2 regions of the Protofrankia sp. Cas8 genome follow, and region 1 is predicted to be linked to the other one. Evidence: riboswitches for the same ligand, from Rfam matches in the RefSeq annotation. Region 1 holds a riboswitch; the other holds the start of a gene.

Region 1 (14,210 bases):
GGTGGTCCTCCCGGGTACTGCTGTCGAAATCCGTTGGCCGCGTCGCAGGACGGACGCGCCTTCGCCGCAGACGCTTGCGTCCGCGGTGAAGGTGGTGAAGGCCCCGCCAGGACCAGGTCGACAGCCTGGCCCCGGCGGGGCCTGGCTGCGGCGAACCCCGCGGCGCAGACTGCTGACATGGATGGGGTGCATGATCTGGGTGCCTTCCTACGTTCACGTCGAGGCCGTCTGCTGCCCGCCCAGGTGGGCCTGCCCTCGCACGGCGCTCGGCGGACCAGCGGTCTGCGCCGCGAGGAGGTCGCCGCGCTGTCCGGGGTGAGCATCGACTACTACACGCGTCTGGAGCAGGGCCGCGACCGCCGCCCCTCGTACGAGGTGCTGACGGCGATCAGCCGGGGTCTGCGGCTGACCGCCGACGAGTATCGCCATCTGTGTTATCTGGCCGGACTGGCGGTTCCGGTCACCCCGCAGGACACTCGCACGGTGCGGGCCAGGACCTGGGAGATCATCGACGTCCTGCATCCGATGCCCGCCTACGTCCTGACGGTGGCGATGGACGTCGTCGCCTGGAATCCGGCAGCCGCGGCGACCCTCACCGACTTCGCCACGGTGCCGGAACACATCCGCAACATCGTCTGGCTCAGCTTCCTGCACCCGCCGCTGCGCCGACGGTGGTCAGACTGGGAGGACACCGCCACCGACCTGGTGGCCAACCTGCGAGCCCAACTCGGACGTCGCCCAGGCGAACCGCGCATCAGCTACCTCGTCGCCGAGCTGTCCGCGGCGAGTCCGGAATTCGACGGCTGGTGGAACCGGCATGACGTCGTCCAGCGATGTGGAGCGAGCCGGCGCCTCCACCATCCAGACGTCGGCGCGCTGAACGTGGTCTGCGAGACGATGAACATTCCGCCGGCGGATCAGCAGCTCGTCACCTTCCACGCCGCCGACGACCTGACCGCCCGGCGACTGGACACCCTCGGCAGAACACCCCCGGCAGAACACCCCCGAAGACGGGTCGACGACCCGACGGCACCGGCCAGTTCTGCCGTTGCCGCCACCCGAACGGGGCGAAACGGCAGGGGACCGCTGCACCTCGCCCGCTGACGATCCGTACGCCGATGAGCAACGGGTCGAGGTGGCGAAGGCGAACGACCAATTACCGCCGATCGCCTGTGGGACAGCTGCCATCGAAGATCAAATGTCGAGCGAAAGGTCGTCAACACTGTTGATTATAAAATAGGCATCATTACTGAGAGTAACTCACGCCCCGCCGACGCGACCGGACTAGTCACCACATGACCCCGACGTGCCATGCCCGAATTGCCCTCGAAGGAAGAACCGTGTGTATATTACACATCGACGTTCTGTGATGGGAGGCTGCGTGGCAACGACACGAACACCGCAATCCGCTCCTCTGCTGACACCTGCTGAGGTGGCAACCATGTTCCGGGTGGACCCCAAGACGGTGACCCGCTGGGCCAAGGCCGGGAAACTGACCTCGATCCGTACCCTCGGCGGGCACCGCCGCTACCAGGAAGCCGAGGTCCGGGCACTCCTCGCGGGCATCCAGCCCGGAGACGCCCTGGGCTAGAAGCCGTCAGGCCGAAGGCCGCGCGAACAAACCATCCTCGCGCGGCCTTTGGCCGGTGTGACCTTTCAGGCCGAAGGCCGCGCGAACAAGCCATCCTCGCGCGGCCTTTGGCCGGTGTGACCTTTTCAGGCCCGGCCTTTGAGCAGCAGATTCCAGTACATCAGCGGCAGGCCGTAGCGCTTGAGATACCACATGTCGCGACGTTCCCGCTGGGCGTTGACCAACCATGGAGGAAACGTCGGATGGGGACGCATGGTGTAGTCGAACTCGGCCAGCAGCATCTTGTTCCGTGCAGTGGTCAGCGGACACGAGGCGTACCCGTCGTACTGTCGCGCGGCGGGTTGGCCGTTCATGACCGACAGTAGGTTCGCGACGACGACGGGCGCCTGCTTGCGGATGGCCGCGCCGGTCTTGGCATTGGGCGAGCTGCTGGCATCCCCGAGGGAGAACACGTTGGGGTAGCGAGTGTGTTGCATCGTGTGCTTATCGACACTGACATACCCGGCCGGGCTGGTCGGGTCCGCCAACGGACTTTTCTTGATCCAGTCTGGTGCGCTCTGCGGGGGGACGAGATGCATCAGGTCATAGCCGATGTCATCGGTGACGCCGGTGGCATGGTCGATGACGACCGCACGGCGCGATTCGGGGTCGACCTCGGTGAGTTCGCTGTTGAGGCGGACCTCGATGCCATAGCGGGCCACGACCGTCGCCAGCACGTCGGCGAACTCCGGCACGCCGAACAGGGCGGGGGTGGGCAGCACGAGTACAACCCGGATGTCGTCGAGGACACCGTGCCGGCGCCAGAAGTCGCACGCCAGGTACGCGATCTTCTGGGGAGCGCCGCCGCACTTGATCGGCCCTGCGGGCATCGTGAACACCGCGGTGCCCGACCGCAGCGAGCGGATCATCTCCCAGGTCTTGGGTGCAAGGTCGTAGGTGTAGTTACTCGACACCCACGGTGTGGTGACGGCCTCCCCCATCCCGGGAATCGTCGTCCAGTCGAGTTGGATTCCCGGACAGACGACGAGATGGTCATAGCCGATCCGCGCACCGCCACCGGTGGTGACGATCTGATTGTCGGTGTCGATCGTCTCGGCGCGGTCGCGGATCCAGGCGACGCCAGCGGGCATGACCCCGGCCTGCGGGCGGGCGCTGCTCGCAAGAGGTGCGCACCCGCCCCCGACGAGGGTCCACAGCGGCTGGTAGTAGTGGGTTTCGGCCGGGTCGATGAGGCCGACGTCGACGCTACCGGCGCGGCGCAGGCGGGCCGCGACGGAAATTCCGGCACTTCCCCCGCCGATGATGAGCGTGGTGTGGTGGCTGGTCGTAGCCATGGGCAGCATCCCTTGTGCACCGACAGGTGGGGTCAGGCCGGATCGGTGATGATGGGCGGGCCGACGATCAGGCGCGTGCGGCGCAGCCATCACTCTTCCCGCAATGATCATAGCAGCGTCGCCCGTACCGCCGAGTGTGATCCTCAGAGCGCCCGGCAATAGGGCGCCCGGTTCAGATCAGCGACGGCTCCGGAACGGATCGCCATGGTAAACTTGTATGCGGCAACAAATATGGGCTACTCGCAGCCGGAAAGGTCAGCGCTTCATGACTGCCACCATCGAGGCGCCACCTCCGGGATCGGCGTCGGCACCGGGTGCAGACACCACCCCGTACTCACAGCGGCAGATCACGACCATCATGTCCGGGCTGATGCTCGGCGTACTACTCGCGGTCCTCGACCAGACGATCATCTCGACTGCGCTGACCCGGATCAGCCAGGACTTCCACCGGCCCGACCTCTACAGCTGGGTCGTGACCTCCTACCTGCTGACCTCAACGGCGAGCACTCCGCTCTACGGCAAACTGGGTGATCTCTACGGTAGAAAGACGATCTTTCAGATCGCCATTGCAATCTTCCTGCTGGGATCGGCACTGGCCGGCCTCAGCCAGAGCATGCTCCAGCTGATCATATTCAGAGGTGTGCAGGGCGTAGGTGCCGGCGGCCTGATCTCGCTGGCGCTCGCGATCATCGGCGATGTCATCTCACCCCGCGAACGAGGCAGGTACCAGGGCTACTTCGGCGCGGTGTTCGGTGCCGCCAGCATCCTCGGCCCGCTGATCGGAGGCTTCCTGGTCGACCAGGCGTCCTGGCGCTGGGTGTTCTACATCAACATCCCCCTCGGCGTCATCACGCTCATCGTCATACACAGGGTATTGACGATCGACTATGTGCGGCGTAGGGCTCGCCTGGACATTTTCGGAGCCCTGCTGCTCGTCAGCGGGGTGTCGCTGTTCCTGATCGCCGTGCAGGACGCCGGGCAGCAGGCACGGATCACCGAGACGATCTGGATCCTCGCCATCGTCGGGCTCGCACTCATCGTCGGATTCCTCGGCTGGGAACGGCGGGTGGCCGAACCGATACTGCCCCTGCGGCTGTTCCGCAACGCGGTCTTCCGCGTGACCAGCACGCTGTCACTCGTCACCGGCGCGATCATGTTCGGCGCGATCATCTTCCTGCCGCAGTACCTCCAGTTGGTGCGCGGCATCAGCCCCACGTTGTCGGGCCTGCGGCTACTGCCGCTACTCGCAGGCATGCTCATCACCTCGATCGGTTCCGGTCGGCTGGTGACGAAGCTGGGACGATACAAGATCTTCATCGTCGTCGGCACCGGGGTCATGACTGCGGGCATGGCCCTGTTCGCCCTCATCCGCGTCGACACCAACGGCTGGGTTCTCTCCGCCATGCTGTTCGTCGCCGGCTTCGGCCTGGGTCTGTTCATCCAGAACACCGTCCTGGCCACGCAGAACGGGGTCGCCATCGGTGATCTCGGCACCGCTACCTCTGCCGTCACGTTCCTGCGGACACTCGGCGGCGCGGTCGGCGCCTCCAGTCTGGGCGCGATCATCATCGCCTACCAGCGCTCGCATCTGGCCGGCGACATCGAACGCTACGGCCCCCGTGAAGGACCGCGCCAGACGTTCACCCATGGAATGGACCGCGCCTACCTGTGGACGATCCTGATCGGACTCGTCGCCTTCGCGCTTTCGTTCTTTCTTCGGGAAGTGAGGCTGCGCACCACCGCTGCCACCAGCGCTCGCACCGCCATCGCCGAATCCCCGGAATAGCCCGGTCCCCTCGCCTTTGGCCCTTTACGCGGCGTCGGCGCGCAGCGCAGCCAGTGCGGTGTCCGCGTGCCGGCTCATGGACAGCTCGGAGTCGATGCGCGCAAGCACCGTGCCGTCCGTGCGCAGGACGAACGTGGCGCGCTTGTTCGGGCCCACCTTGCGCCGGACGCCAAACGCCTGCGCGATCGTGCGGTCGGTGTCTGCGACCAATGGAAAGCCGAGCGAATGCTTCGCGCTGAACGCGGCCTGCTTGGCGACGTCGTCGGCACTGATCCCGACGATGCCGGCGCCCAACGCGGCGAACTCACCGGCCAGGTCGCGGAAATGACAGCTTTCCCTGGTACAGCCGTACGTCATCGCCGCCGGGTAGAAGAAGACCACCAGCGGACCCTTGGCCAGCAGGCCGGCCAGGTGCAGCACCGCGCCCGTCTCATCGACACCCGACAGATCCCCAACCTGATCCCCGACGTCCATGCGGCAATCCTCACCTAATCACGGGATGAAACGTATGACATGCTACCGGATCGGAGATCGGGATGCGCCTGCCGTACGGATCTCAAGATCCAATCGGCGGCAAAAGGCCGTCAACACTGTTGACTAAAAACACCCGGAAACAGGGCGTGGATCAAGAGTGCCCGGCAATAGGGGCGTGGATGAAGGAGCGGAATTTCGATCGCGCCAGTCATCAAGGGGCACTGTCGTGGGATGCGAGCCCGCGCCGGATCGCAGGTAGCGATACCAGGCAAGCGCTGCCGGACGAACACGCGGATCGTCGGCGAGGCTGGCCCGCACGAGATTCACGCCGGTGCGGTCCAGCACACCGTCGACGGCGTCGGCGGCGACGTCGGAAGTGACCACTCGGCCGGGCACGAGGATGCGGGCGATGAACAAACCGAGCTTGAACAAATCGGAACTGATGGACTGCGGCTCGTATCGACGCGGAGGCCGCGTAGCAACGCCCGCCGCGTCTGTCACGCGGTGATGATGGCTGCCTCGTTGCAACCGAAGCCCCCCGAATGTCTGCTGCTATTCGCGACCTTACAGGTCACTATAGTGATCAGAAAAGCAGCATAGCCCCGAGGACGGACATGTCGTCCACGTGACCGCACGATTGGGGGCACGGTGGGAACGCGGTGTGGGCACCATGATGGCACAGGCCGCGGCGGCCACGCCCGAAATGTTCCGGACGCGGCCTGTGCCGCATAACCGCGGACCCGGTCCTGCCGCGTGCCGATCCCAGCCGGAATCAGATCTCACCCAGGATCCGCAGGCTGCTCCGATCCGCCGAATGCCTGCCGTGATCCGCCGAGGGGTTCGGCCTGCTCCTCGCCCGCGGCCTCGGTGCTCCGCTGGTCCTCGGCGGTCGCCTGCTCGGCCCCGCCCTCGGCCTGCGCCGACTGGCCGACCCCCGCTGCGACGCCGACGAGTTCCCGCAGGCGGGCCTCGACGTAGGGCTCGGTGTAATGCGACCTGTCCGCGATCCGCCGCACGAGATCGTTGACGCTGGAAGCGGCTTCGAGATCAGCGGTGCTGACCTGGACGAACTGGTCGAGAATCTGGTGCCGGATCTCCTGCCAGTTCTGCCGCAGATACTGCTCCACCTGCTGCGCCTGCTGCTGCTCCATTCGATCACCTCCGCATCGAGATGTCATTTACAGGCATAAATCTATGCCACCCACACCAGGAGTCAACCGGAAATCATGATGGTCCTGCCGCCAAACGCAGAATGATGCAAAAATACGGAGACGGGGTCGATGTCGACCGCAGCATAATTTACCTGGAAAAGCCTTGTTATTATTTGTGCTCCTGACATGCCAGTGGGTCACGAAGCCGTTCAAATGCATCCCGACGGATGCGCTGAAGTCCGCTGCTCTCCGCGACAATACAGACAGAATATGATGATCTATCCAGTAATGGGACCTACGCGGTGAAAGAGAACAGCGCAGCGCGGGTCCGCGCCCCGACTACGCCATCGGCCGCAAGTCCGTGCCGGCGTTGGTATGCCTTCACCGTATTTGTGGTATGTGGCCCGAACTTTCCGTCCGCCACGACAGGGTAGCCACGTCCGGTCAGCGCTCGCTGAATCTGGCGCACGCCGGGACGCCCGCGGTGGGTGTAGCGGACTTCCCGCGCTCGGGGCACCGGATCGGCGACCCGTCGTGCCGGCGCCACGTCGGCCGCAGCGGTCCGGTCCGGCGTAGTGACCGGTGTAACCGGTGTAACCGGTGTACTGACCGGCCCAGTAGGACCACCTGGGCCGGTGGGATCGGCCTGGTAAGTGCCTGTCGCGCCATCACCAGCTGCCTCGGTGGCGGCTGCCGCAGCCCGCCCGAGGTACACGCGGTAGGACCCGTTGGTGTACGTACTCCATGCTCCGATGCCCTGCATGTCGCACACCCGTTTGGCGGCCTGGGCGTTGATGGCTGGATCGAACAGATCTGCCCCGCCGACCCAGCCCGCATGCGCCCGCATGTTGATCTGCCACAGTCCCCGGGAATCCTCGCCATTGGGGTTGTGCGCGTTCGCGTTGCCGCCGGACTCGGCCAGCGCGACCGCGACCCAGGTCTGCAGCGGCTTCCCGTCACAACCGCCAAGTCCCGCCTTCCTGCCGGCACCGGCGATGGAAGCGTCGGGAACAGGTGTCGCAGCGACAGAACTCGCGCCGGGCGCAGGCGCCGTACCGGCACCGGACGCCGCCGCGGGGCTCGCGTTCGCCGGACCCGCGGTCAGCATCATTCCCGCCGTCGCGCCGATGACGCCGGCAGTGGCAGCCACCGCGCCGCGGTTGTACTGGGACTGCTTTCTGTGCCTTCCCCTGGTCATTATCAGATATCTCACTTCAGTATCGTCGATCGGCTCATAGGCGCCGCGCGGACGCACCCGTCACAGCCAAGCTGGCGGAATGCCCACGGTGGGGCACGCGGCAGCCCGGCCATGACGGGTCGCATGTCTGTTAACAGTCGAGCCAGGTCACCCCAGGCGACCAACGAGATAACTCGTGGAATAAATCTTCTGAAGCCGGACGACGGTTCCGCTGTGGGGAGCGGCCCACATCATGTCGGCCCCGGCGTAAATCGCCACGTGATGGATGTTTCCGGGCTGCCCGAAGAAAATGAGATCACCGGGTTGCTTGGCATCCCGCGATATCTTCTGCGACGCCGCGTACTGGGCGTCGGTCACCCGCGGCACGCTCCGGCCGAGCTGTTTGTAGATGTACTGGACAAGCCCGGAACAATCAAAGGAGTTCGGACCCTGGGCGCCCCACACGTATGGCTTGCCCGCCTGCTTCGATGCCAAATAGACGATCTTCTCACCGAGACTGGCAGTGGACGCCGCGGAACCGTCCTGCTGCGACGATGCACTGTCCGGCGGTGCCGAGAGGCCGCCAGTCTGGGCCGACACCGAACCAGCAGCCGACGCCGAACCAGCAGCCGACGCCGGGTCGGACGCCGAGGGCGAATCGGACGCCGAGGGCGTGGTCCCGGCGTCACCGGCAGCGGTGTCACCGGCCCAGGTCTGCGCGGTGGCAGTGGTGGCAGTGGTGGCAGTGGTGGCAGTGGTCGAGCCGGCCGGACTGTCAGCCCCGGCGTCGTTCGCCAGTGCGGGGGCCGCAAAAGCGGTCAGAGCGACGGTCCCGGTGGCCGCGGCGGCAACCACCGCACGTGCGGACCGGCGGCGGAAGCTGGACCTGGCGGTCGGTGCACGGTGGCGACCGTGTCCGGACGGAACCCCGTCAGCAGAATCTGCACACGCCTGATATGCAGGCAACAATGATCCTTCCCGTACGCCTGCGAGGTTAGCTGTCGGGTTCGGGCCGGGAAGCCCGGTCAGCGCGGAGATCCGCGGCCGACTTCACCCCGAGGACTGCGCCACAAGGGCGACGTCCGCCAAGTCCTGGTTCCCCCGCTGCTGCCCTGGTGATTACTAGAAGGGAACACCGGACCGAGGGCAGAACTCGGCGTTCGGCCCGGTGTTGCTGAGAGCCCGGCCACGGTAGCGAACTACACGCTGTGACCGCAAGGGCCATTTTCCGCGAATCTCGCCGCATGTCGACTACTATGCGTATTAATCATCCGACCGGCCGGTCAGAAGAATCGGATCAAGACCGCCGACCGTGCGTCGAGCTCGGCGGCAGAATACTGACATGCACTGGCCGCGAGGACACGCACGGTGATAGCGATGAGCAAACAGGCCAATCGACGGGGTACGTCTTGTCTCATCTGGCAGGGGTTCTGGCAGCGGCCCGGGCACCGTCTTTGGTCGAATCCTTGCCATCGGCCCCGGCCGCCAACACGGCGTCGCCGCAAAGGAGTCAGCGATGACGGCTGTGCAACAGTTGGTCGAGCATGCGTTGGCGGAGGTCGGCTACGCCGGGGATGGCCACAATCACACGAAGTACGGTCACCACGATCTGGTCCTGGGCGCGAGCCCATGGCCTGGTCGTCGAACGCACCGGCAATAATATTGCCACGGTCGAAGGTAACGTCGGAAACGATCAGGTACTACGCAGAACCTGGCTGGCCGGCGGTATACTCATCGTCGGATGCGTGAACTGGCAGTCGATGTTCAGCGGTGGCCCGCGCTTCCCGCTCGCCCCCCAGAATTCGCCGAACCGGTTCGCCTACTTCCCGACGAGCGCGCGCGGGTCCCTCGACCAGGGCAAGTCAGGGGTGTTCCCGGATCTGCGCCACCCGGTCACGACCGCTCAGAACGCGCTCAACATCGCTACGGGCCGGGAGGGCGATAATCGCCTGCTCTCCCCGGACGGCGCCTTCGGCCCGCTGACGGAGAAAGCGTTCCGTGATTTCCAGGAATTCTGCCGGTTGAACGACCCGGCGGTGGCAGTCACCGGTGTGGTCGACCGGACGACCTGGCGCCTTCTCGACTATTTCCTCGACATCAAAGGCCGGTGAACCGACGCCTACGCGATCTTTCGAGGTTTGTGCGATCGACAAGGACTCTTTCGTCGCACAAACCTCGAAAAATCATCTAGCCGGCCGGATGGCCGGATGGCCGGATGGCCGCTAGCCGGCAGACGCTACGATCGTCATGACGCGCTCGCATGATTGTCGAGGTGACGGCGGACCACACGACGGGCGATCGCCCAGCGGTGGGTCTCCGACGGCCCGTCATAGATACGGAACGGGCGGACCTCGCGCAGGAAGCGCGAGAGCAGCACATCCCCGGAGATACCGAGGGAACCACAGATCTGCAGCGAACGGTCGACGACCCGCCAGACGGCCTCGGCGGTGAACGTCTTCGCCACCGCGGTCGACTGAGCCCCGGAGCGACCCTGGTCGAGTTCCCAGCATGCCTGCAGGACCAGCCCGCGGGACGCCGCGATATCAATCTCATTATCCGCGATCATCGCCTGGACCATGCCCAGCTCCGCCAGCCGGGAACCGAACAGCCGCCGGTCCGCCGCCCGGGCCACGGCGATATCCTGGGCCCGGGCGGCGATCCCCAGCCAACGCATGCAGTGGGTCGTCCGCGCCGGCCCTAGGCGAACCTGGGCATAGTCGAAACCCTTGTCCACCTCGCCGAGAACCGCGTCGTGCGGCACCAGGCAGCCGTCGAACAGCATCTCGCAATGACCGCCGTACAGGCTCTCGTCGAGGGTCTCGACATGACGGACGATCTTCATTCCGGGGTTGTCCGCGTCGACGAGGAACATCGTCGCTCCACCGCGGTGACCCGGTTCGCCCGATGTGCGGGCCATGCAGATCGCATATGCGGCACCGTCCGCGCCGGTGATGAACCACTTACGGCCGTCGATCCGCCAGCCGCCCGGCTCCTTTGCAGCGCGCGTGGTCAGAGCGGTCGGATCCGACCCCGCTCCGGGCGCGGGCTCGGTCATCGCGAAGCAGGACCGCACCTCGCCCGTTGCCAACGGCCGCAGATACCGCTCCTTCTGCTCGGCCGTCGCGATGGCCGCCAGCATGTGCATGTTGCCCTCGTCGGGGGCGGCGATGTTCAGTGCCAGCGGGCCGAACAGCGAGTAGCCCGCCGCCTCGAAGACGGGTGCGCGTCCGCGCATGTCCAGGCCGTGCCCGCCGAGCTCCGCCGGTACGTGCGGGGCGAAGAGCCCCGCGTCCTTCGCCGCCTGCTGTAGCCGCGCCCGCATCGCGTCACCGCCGCGCGCGGCCACGCCTGCGAACGCCTCCTCCTCGGGGACGACGACGCTGCGCACGAACTCGGCAGTGCGGCTGGCGAGTTCACTGACCACCGGGTCATGGCCAAGATCAATGGACACGTGGACCTCCTTCATACCGGCCGGCGTCGCCCAAAGGAGACCCGCCGCGGATCTGGCCGAGAATCGTCAGTTTTCCGTCAGCAAAGCAGGCCGGTCGACTCGTGCACAAGGAACAGGCGACACTGAAGATCAAATCGCGAACGAGGCTCGTCAACATTGTTGACTATCATGTGTGCACGCGGACGGCCCGAACCAACCCGCACTCCGCGCCCACCGACGGCGGGCCCGGTCGGGCCGGATCAGTCCAGATGGTAGATGCGGGCGGCGTTGTCGTGCAGGATCTTGCGCAGCGCGTCGCCGGGCAGCTGCGCGAACGCCTCCGCGACGAACAGGTCCGGCCGGATCGCCGCGCTCGCCGGGCCGGGCGACATGCTCGTCGGGTGCGGGAAGTCGGTCTCGAAGAGGAAGTTGTCGGCTCCAAGAAGTTCGATCGCCTGCAGGGCGGTCTCCCGCTCGAACCAGAAACAACCGAAGATCTGGCGCTGGAAGTACTCGCTGGGCAGCAGGTCGTATTCGGGGTGTTCGATCGGGACGCCGCAGTTCCTCCACTGCCAGTCCAAAGCGGCGAGGGCGTAGGGGAGCCAGCCGATTCCGCTCTCGACCGAGACGAAATTCAGCCGCGGGAAGCGGTGGCAGATCCCGGCACAGATGACGGTCGCGATGGCGCGGGCGTTGCCCATGAAGAAGGAAACCCCGACCGAGGCGTAGTTCGCGTGGATCCCGTTACCCGGGAAGTTCTTCTCGATCAGGGACAGGTCGCCCGATGCGATGTGGAAGTTCACCGGAACGCCGAGATCCTGGGCGGTCGCCCAGATCGGGTCCCAGTGCGGATCACCGAGCAGCGGCAGACCGAAGAAGTCGGTCTCCTGAGCCATGATCACGCCCCGATGCCCCATCGCGACTGTTCGTTCGATCTCAGCGACGCTCGCCGCCAGATCCCAGAAGGGCAGCGCCGCCATGGGCAGCAGCCGGGACGGGTCCGCGCTCGCCCAGTCGGTCTGATAGTCGTTGTACGCCTGGATGCAGCGCACCATCAGTTCGGGATCCTTGAGTCCGAGGAACCTCCCGGTACCGAACCCCGCCACGTTGGGATACAGCACCTGCGCCCAGATCCCGTACTCGTCCATTTTGCGCAGCCGATCGGGGGCGTTCCACAGCGCCGGGTCGACATCGGCGAGGCGCCGGGGATGCTTCGGCGGGAACTCCGCCCAACCGGCCATCGCTCCGCCCGCGGTGGCCGACAGGCGCGCGTCGCCGAAATACCACGCCTCCTCCTGGAGGTCGTCATCCCAGCGGACGTGCGGAACCAGATCACCCCACTTCGCCGTGGAGATCCGCGACGTCCACAGATCGGCGGGTTCGATCACATGGGTATCCGCGTCGATCACTCTGATGCCATCGGTCACTGCCGTCCCGGCCATGACGCCGCTCCCCTCGAGGTCTTCGGGAGACGCCGGCTGTCACGACGCGCGTCCCGGCCGCACTCTGATGTGATCTATACCTTATTTCTTATGAGGAAATCCGACAAGCGGTCCCGGAAATGTAGCGCGGACGCGATTTCCTCTCGCCGAACGGAAAGACCGGTCCACATTGCGGCCTCGAACGACTTCGGCTACCGCAGGCACTGGCCCGGCCACCTGGGCGACCCCATCGAGTGCTGCCCAGGCGCCGACCCACGGCGCACGCGTCCGGCTCACGCGGCCCGATCCACCCAGGTACCTCACCTGTCAGACGTCCACCGCCGGCCCCGGCGGACCGGCCGCGACCGTGATCGCGTCTTCCGGACACGAACTGGCGCCGAGCCGGGCCGCTTGTGCCCGGTCCGCGGTCACCACGAAGGTGACGCCGCGGGGGAGGCAGAAACCGTCGTCATCGGTGTCGAACACCTCCGGAGCGAGCGAATAGCAGCGGCCCTGCCCGGTACACCGGGTGGGGTCGACCATGATCTGCACGGTGAGCCGCTCCCCCGTTGTCGGATCGGCGGTCATGACCGGTCCCAGACCAGCGGCAGGGCGACCAGCCCGGCCGCACCACCGCGCTCCAGCACCGGCTCACCGCCCGCGATCCGGTAGTCGGGGATCCGCCGGTGCCACTGCTCCAGCGCAACCGCCATCTCGGCGCGCGCGAGATGGGAGCCCAGGCACCGGTGCGGTCCGGCGGCAAAGGAGATGTGCCGGTTGACCGCACGGTCGAGATCGACCTGGTCAGCGTCTGGAAACGAGCGCGGGTCGCGCATGGCCGCACCGAGCAACAGCAGCGCCATGTCCCCCTTCTTCATCGGGCAGCCGTGGAAGTCCACGTCACGGGTGATCTTTCGGCCATCCTGGATGATCGGGAACGCCCGCAGGAACTCCTCGACCGCCGTCGGCACCACCCCCGGTTCGGTCGCCACCCGTCGACGGTGCTCCGGCGTCGTCGCCAGATGGTGGAACGCATAGCTCAGCTGGCTCTTGACGGTGTCGAGACCCGCAAGCACCAACACAACGCACATCTGCAGAATCTCGTCATCACGCAACGGTCTATCTTCATAATGTGCTGTCATGAGATAGCTGACGAAGTCACTCTCGGGGTCGCGCAGCGTCGCCCGCCGATCCGCGACGACACCGATGAAGTACTCGGTCATCGCGCCCATCGCCGCCATCGTCCGGGCCTGGCCCTCAGGATCGGCGAAGGCGTCGAAGACCGTGTCCACCCACTCGACGAACAACGCGTCATCGGTCTCAGGCAAACCCATGATCGACAAAAACACCCGGGTCGGGTACACCGCCGCGAAGTCGGCCACGAACTCGCAGCCATCGGAGTCGAGAAAGGCGTCGATGGTCCGGTCGCACAGTTCGCGCATCCGGGGCGTCGCCCGGGCGACCGCACGGGGTGAGAAGGGCGGGTTGAGGATCTGACGGTACCTGCCGTGCTCGGGCGGGGCGACATTGGTCGGAATCCAGCGGTAACCCGGGTTCGGGTCCAGGACGATCACCGAGTCGCTACCGAAGACCTCGGGGTTCTGGTAGGCCTCGCGGCACTGATCAAAGCGGGTGATCATCCAGAAGCCGGCCCCGAAACTGTTCCAGTAGACGGGGGACGCCTCACGCAGCTGCGCCATCTCTCCGATGCCCGCCAGCACCGGCCGCGGCGACATGATGTCGTAGTTGACCACCGGGCAGGACCCGGCGGGCGTCGCGCGCTCCGGCATGGGTGTGGGTACGGGCGCCGACATCAGCCGAGTGCCAGACTCTGGTCGAACGTCCG
Region 2 (5,403 bases), on a different contig from region 1:
ATGCAGCCCTGAAGGGCTTCGCCGATGCCGGCAGCGACGGCATCGTGCAGGTCTCCACCGGCGGTGCCGAGTTCCTCTCCGGCACCCGGGTGAAGAACATGGTCCTCGGCGCGCAAGCACTCGCCGAGTTCGCCCACCATGTCGCCAAAGCGTATCCGGTCAATATCGCCCTGCACACCGACCACTGCCCCGCGGACAAACTCGACACCTATCTGCGCCCCCTGCTTGCGATCTCCAAGGACCGGGTTCTCCGCGAAGGGCGGGATCCGCTGTTCCACTCACATATGTGGGATGGATCGGCAGTCGAGCTGGAGGAGAATCTCAAAATTGCCGACGGCCTCCTGATCGAATGCCACCAGGCCAAGATCGTCCTGGAGGTGGAGATCGGTGTCGTCGGCGGCGAGGAGGACGGTGTCGTCGGTGCGATCGACGAGAAACTTTACACCACGCCGACGGACATGTGGCGCACCGCCGAGGTTCTCGGCACCGGCGAACGGGGCCGCTACATGCTCGCCGCAACCTTCGGAAATGTGCACGGTGTATACAAGCCGGGCAATGTGAAACTCCGTCCGGGCATCCTTCGGGACGGGCAGCAGTATGTCGCGCAGCAGCTCGGTCTGCCAGTCGACGCCAAGCCCTTCGACCTGGTGTTTCACGGCGGTAGTGGTTCCGACCTGGCCGAAATCCGCGAGACGCTGGACTACGGCGTTGTCAAGATGAATGTGGACACCGATACCCAGTACGCATACACCCGGCCGATCGCCGACCATGTCTTCAAGAACTACGCCGGCGTACTGAAAGTGGACGGCGAAGTAGGTGTGAAAAAGCAGTACGACCCACGCAGCTACGGCAAGGCAGCCGAGTCCGGTATGGCCGCCCGTGTCGCGCAGGCCTGCGCAGACCTACGCTCGGCGGGGCATTCGCTGACCAGCTGACCCATCCGGCCGAAGGAGGCGCGACATCGCTTTTCGCGCCTCCTTCGGCCGCCTGCAAGCAAGCTGAGCGCATGCATGCGCGCGTTAGCAGTCGATCTCGAGGAACGGCAAGAGTGGACAGCGCGATGTGCGCATAGTCACGAACCGCATTCACGGCTTGTTCAGCCACCAGCAATTCTGGTTATGGTCTGCGCCGTGCCCGTCGATACGATGGGGACACGTCGGGCGGCACGCCGAATCCTGCCCTCGCTCGACGAAAACCAAACTTGCGGCAGGAACGGGGGACCCACTTTCGGACGTCGATATCGGGCGTCCTCGGGGTGAAGCCGTGAAAGCGGCCGGGCAGTCCCAGCCCGAATCCGACAGCTCACCTCGCAGGCGTGGGGAAGGGCATTACCAATATGTCCAGTACACGTTCTCGTGGCCGACATCGTGGAGTTCGCCGGGCTCGGATCCGCACCCGGGCCATGGTGGTGACCCCGGCCCTGGTCGCCGCGATCAGTGGCGGCATCGCGATGTCCCAACCGGCCAGCGCCGCCACGACCTGGGAGGGGCTTCGCCAATGCGAGTCCGGCGGTGACTACGGGGCGAACAGCGGCAACGGCTACTACGGCGCTTACCAGTTCTCGCTGGGCACCTGGCAGGGCCTGGGCTTCACCGGCCTGCCCAGCAGCGCGGCCCCCGGCACCCAGGATGCAGCCGCGATCAAGCTCGCCGCCCGCGCCGGCTTCGGCCAGTGGCCTGCCTGCGGCAAGGGCATGGGCGCCGACCAACTCGGGGGCGGTACCAGCCCAGTCGGTACCAGCCCAGTCGGCACCAACCCGGCCGGCACCGCAAGTCCCGGCGCATCGGGCGCCGACAGCAGCAGGGATGCACCGGACACCAGCGCATCGGACTCGAGCTCATCCGACACCGACTCGTCGCCGGCACCCTCGTACGGCAGGAGCGGTTCCTCGCGCTGGCAATGGCGCACGGTGAGCACGGACATCTCGTCGAACTCCGCTGATGCGATGCCCCTTACCGCCGACCTCGTCGATCAGGTGCGGTCGGACGTTCGGTCGTGGCAGCACCAGATGAACAGTCTTGGCTACAAGATCCAAATTGACGGTCGGTATGGACCTGAGTCGGCCGGCGCGGCCAGCCGCCTGCAGGCCGACAAGGGCCTGGCGGTCGACGGAATCTGTGGGCCGGAGACCTGGGGGGTCACCTTCAGCTGAACAGCCGGCAGCTGACGGCCGCGAACTGATATAGACCCCGCGAGGACGAGTCGGGTCGGTCCCACCTGCGTGACAACAAACACAACAGAAAAGCACTACGGCGACCGGCCCGATCACTCGGTGTTACGAAAAGCCAGCACAAACGACCCCCCATCGGGGTCACCCCAATCGCCGGGTAGAGTGTTGTCTTTGGGCCATGTAGCCCATTCGGGTGGTGAAAGCCAGGTCCGTGTAGTTCATCCGACACCCCCGATTTGCTTCGAAAGGGCCAGGCTCGCTAGAGTCCTCCCCACTCGCCAGATCGGCGAGGCCGCGCGGACGGACGCCGAATCCCGTCCCCGCCCGCCGCGGCAGGACCTATCGCGAAGCCGCACGGACGGGATCGGGGGAACCACATCCGGATACCGGCCACCGGTGTCCTTGGGGTAAAGCAGGCGACGCTCATCGGCGTCACCGGCCGGGCATGTTCCCAGCCCGCACCCGACAGCTCACCTCGTAGGCGACGGGAAGGACCGACCCACATGCCGTCTGTTGGCAGGCACCGAGCCCCGCAACAGTCGTCCACCGCAGTCAAGGTCCTGCGTACCACCGGTGCTGTCACAGCACTCGTGGGCAGTGGTCTCGCCGTCGCGGCCAGTCCCGCAGGCGCCGCGACCGCCGACGACTTCACCAAACTCCGCCAGTGTGAGTCCGGCGGCAACTATCACATCAATACCGGTAACGGGTTCTACGGCGCGTACCAGTTCGACGCCGGAACCTGGCACGGTCTCGGCTATTCCGGCCTCCCCAGTGACGCCCCGCCGGCGCTGCAGGACGACGCAGCCCACAAGCTCTACAACTCTCGCGGCTGGTCCCCGTGGCCGTCCTGCTCGGTCAAGATGGGCCTGACCAACAACGGCCCGGCGCCGCAGGTGCCGACAACGGTGCCGGCAACGGTGCCCAACGTCGCGGCAGTCCAGCAGGCGATCGCCCCGGTACAGCCCGCAATGACCTTGGACCGCGCGAAGGCGCAACTGGAATCGTCGAACTTCACCGGTACGACGCTTTCCACCGCTCTGGCCGGAGAGGTGCGCGCTGACGCCTACGTCTGGCAGAACACGATGCGCGAGAAGAAATTCATTCTGCAGGTGGACGGCCGCTTCGGCGGCGAGTCCCAGGGCCTGGCATCGCTGTACAGCTACCTGACACGGGTCGACGACGGACAGGCCGGTGTGGTCGGTAAGAACCTCTGGGACATCACCGTCACCAGCCCGTCCGCCCTGTGATCCCAAAGGTTCGTATCCTGTAACATCCTATGACTGTTCGAAGGTGGATTCGCCCTCGAACCCTGATTCCGCGGCGGACCCGATGGCCCACCCCCCTCCCACCGGGTCCGCCGCGTGAGAACCTGTTCTGACCGATCCCCACTCGGCACAGTGCAACCGGGATCCGGCAGGATGGACCCCATGACGACCTCCCCTGGACGGCCGGATCTTCTTGACGGTCCGCCCCCGACAAAACTCACTCTCGATCCGGCTGCCGCCAAAGCGCTCGACGCCGGCGAGACCGCGGAGACGGTCGCCGGTCGCTTCCCGGACTCAAGCCTCGCCTGGGCGATGCTGGCCGAGCGCGCCCTGGAGGCAGGTGCGGCGGTCACGGCCTACGCCTACGCACGGACCGGATACCACCGCGGCTTGGACCAGCTTCGTCGCGCCGGCTGGCACGGGCATGGGCCGATCCCGTGGTCCCACGAGGCCAACCAGGGCTTCCTACGCGCGCTCGCGGCGCTCAGTCGCGCCGCCGCCGCCATCGGTGAGGCCGAGGAGGCCGCCCGCTGCCGGGACTTCCTCGCCGACAGCGATCCCGAAGCGGCCGAGGTACTGGGCCTTAAGAGCTGAGCCGCTCACGACCGTCCTGCTGACGTCCTGGATCGGGGACCGGGACACCCTGCTGTCCGCCCGGTGGCCTACTGACATCCGAGGTAAGTTACAGGTGATGTAAGTAGCGTGCGAGGTAAGCAGGGGCGGAATGGCGTTCGTCAATCGCGTCGAGGAGCTTGCCGCGCTGGAGCGCTGGTGGACCTCGACCCATCCACGACCAGCGGTGATATGGGGACGACGCAGAGTCGGTAAAACCGCCCTGTTGCACCGGTTCGCCGACGGACGGCGGTCGATCTTTCATACGGGTGCCGGTCGTGCCGCATCAGGAGAACTGGCGCAGCTGTCCCGCCAGGTCGCGGCCGGCATCCCCGGACGGTTCCGGGACCTGCTCACGCGCCCGTATTCCGACTGGGACGACGCCTTGGACGACTTGGCGGTGGCAGCGGAACGCGAGCCGCTTCTCGTCGTCCTGGACGAGTTCCCAGAGATTGTCGCGACATCGCCGGACCTCCCAGGAGTGCTGCGGGCCTTTCTCGACCGCGTGGCGGGCAGGACACAGCTACGACTGCTGCTGTGCGGGTCGGCAGTGCGGCACATGACCGCGTTGCAGGAACAACGGGCGCCGCTCTACGGTCGGTTCGACCTGTCACTGTCGCTGCATCCGTTCCGCCCGCACGAGGCCGCCCTGATGCTGCCCGAGCTCACCCCGGCCAACCGAGCCCTCGTGTACGGGCTGGTCGGCGGAGTACCGCTGTACCTGTCCTGGTGGGACCAGAACGCGGACGTCACCGACAACCTGCGGCGACTGGCCTGCCGGCCGGGGGCGTCGCTGCTCACCGAGGGACAACTCGTGCTGGCAACCGAGGTGGAACACGGTGAGTACCCGGCGGCGGTGCTGCATGCCATCGCCGCGGGCCGCACGCAGTACAACGAGATCAAGGATCATATCCGGGCTGAGCCGGCCCGCACCCTGGACCGGCTCATCGAGCTGCGGCTCGTCGACCGGGTCATGCCGGTGACCGACACCGCCCGCAGCCGGCGCCGGGTCTACCGCATCGCTGACAACTTCCTCGCCTTCTATCTCGGGGTGCTTTCCCGGTTCCGTGCCGAGATCGACCGCGGTCTCGGGGAGGCTCTGCTGCCCGTCCTGGTCACAAGCCTCGATGACCATTTCGGTCTGCCCTGGGAAGAGGCGTTCCGGGAGCATCTGCGGCGGCTCGCGGTCTCCGGTTCGCTGGGGCCGGACGTCGTGGCGATCGGGCCCTACTGGGGAACCGGCGGTCAGGACGAGATCGACGCGGTCGTCCTCGCCGGCCGGGAACGGCGTCCGGTGCTGGCCGGTGCGGCGAAATGGGCACGCAGCGTTGACGGCCGCAGACTCGCCGCCGACCT

The links. Region 1 has a riboswitch for cyclic di-AMP ahead of U9977_RS00445 (C40 family peptidase). Riboswitches for the same ligand answer to the same signal wherever they lie in the genome.
Region 2: linked by a shared signal. The riboswitch ahead of U9977_RS08950 (transglycosylase family protein) and the one ahead of U9977_RS00445 (C40 family peptidase) in region 1 are both predicted to bind cyclic di-AMP.

Annotation. Positions count from the first base shown of each region.
Region 1 covers NZ_CAUVXI010000001.1:86,000-100,209, reverse strand. The annotation lists gene U9977_RS00485 (helix-turn-helix transcriptional regulator) at 178-1,104, shown strand; gene U9977_RS00480 (BldC family transcriptional regulator) at 1,370-1,591, shown strand; gene U9977_RS00475 (FAD/NAD(P)-binding oxidoreductase) at 1,717-2,925, opposite strand; gene U9977_RS00470 (MDR family MFS transporter) at 3,191-4,711, shown strand; gene U9977_RS00465 (peroxiredoxin) at 4,736-5,185, opposite strand; gene U9977_RS00460 (hypothetical protein) at 5,309-5,686, opposite strand; gene U9977_RS00455 (hypothetical protein) at 5,965-6,336, opposite strand; gene U9977_RS00450 (peptidoglycan-binding protein) at 6,632-7,534, opposite strand; gene U9977_RS00445 (C40 family peptidase) at 7,682-8,368, opposite strand; cyclic di-AMP (ydaO/yuaA leader) riboswitch at 8,483-8,641, opposite strand; gene U9977_RS00440 (peptidoglycan-binding domain-containing protein) at 9,088-9,624, shown strand; gene U9977_RS00435 (acyl-CoA dehydrogenase family protein) at 9,759-10,964, opposite strand; gene U9977_RS00430 (amidohydrolase family protein) at 11,204-12,385, opposite strand; gene U9977_RS00425 (ferredoxin) at 12,692-12,952, opposite strand; gene U9977_RS00420 (cytochrome P450) at 12,949-14,118, opposite strand; gene U9977_RS00415 (nuclear transport factor 2 family protein) at 14,178-14,210, opposite strand, start outside.
Region 2 covers NZ_CAUVXI010000041.1:25,735-31,137, reverse strand. The annotation lists gene fbaA (class II fructose-bisphosphate aldolase) at 1-935, shown strand, start outside; cyclic di-AMP (ydaO/yuaA leader) riboswitch at 1,159-1,331, shown strand; gene U9977_RS08950 (transglycosylase family protein) at 1,403-2,152, shown strand; cyclic di-AMP (ydaO/yuaA leader) riboswitch at 2,504-2,668, shown strand; gene U9977_RS08945 (transglycosylase family protein) at 2,674-3,417, shown strand; gene U9977_RS08940 (DUF3151 domain-containing protein) at 3,598-4,029, shown strand; gene U9977_RS08935 (ATP-binding protein) at 4,160-5,403, shown strand, end outside.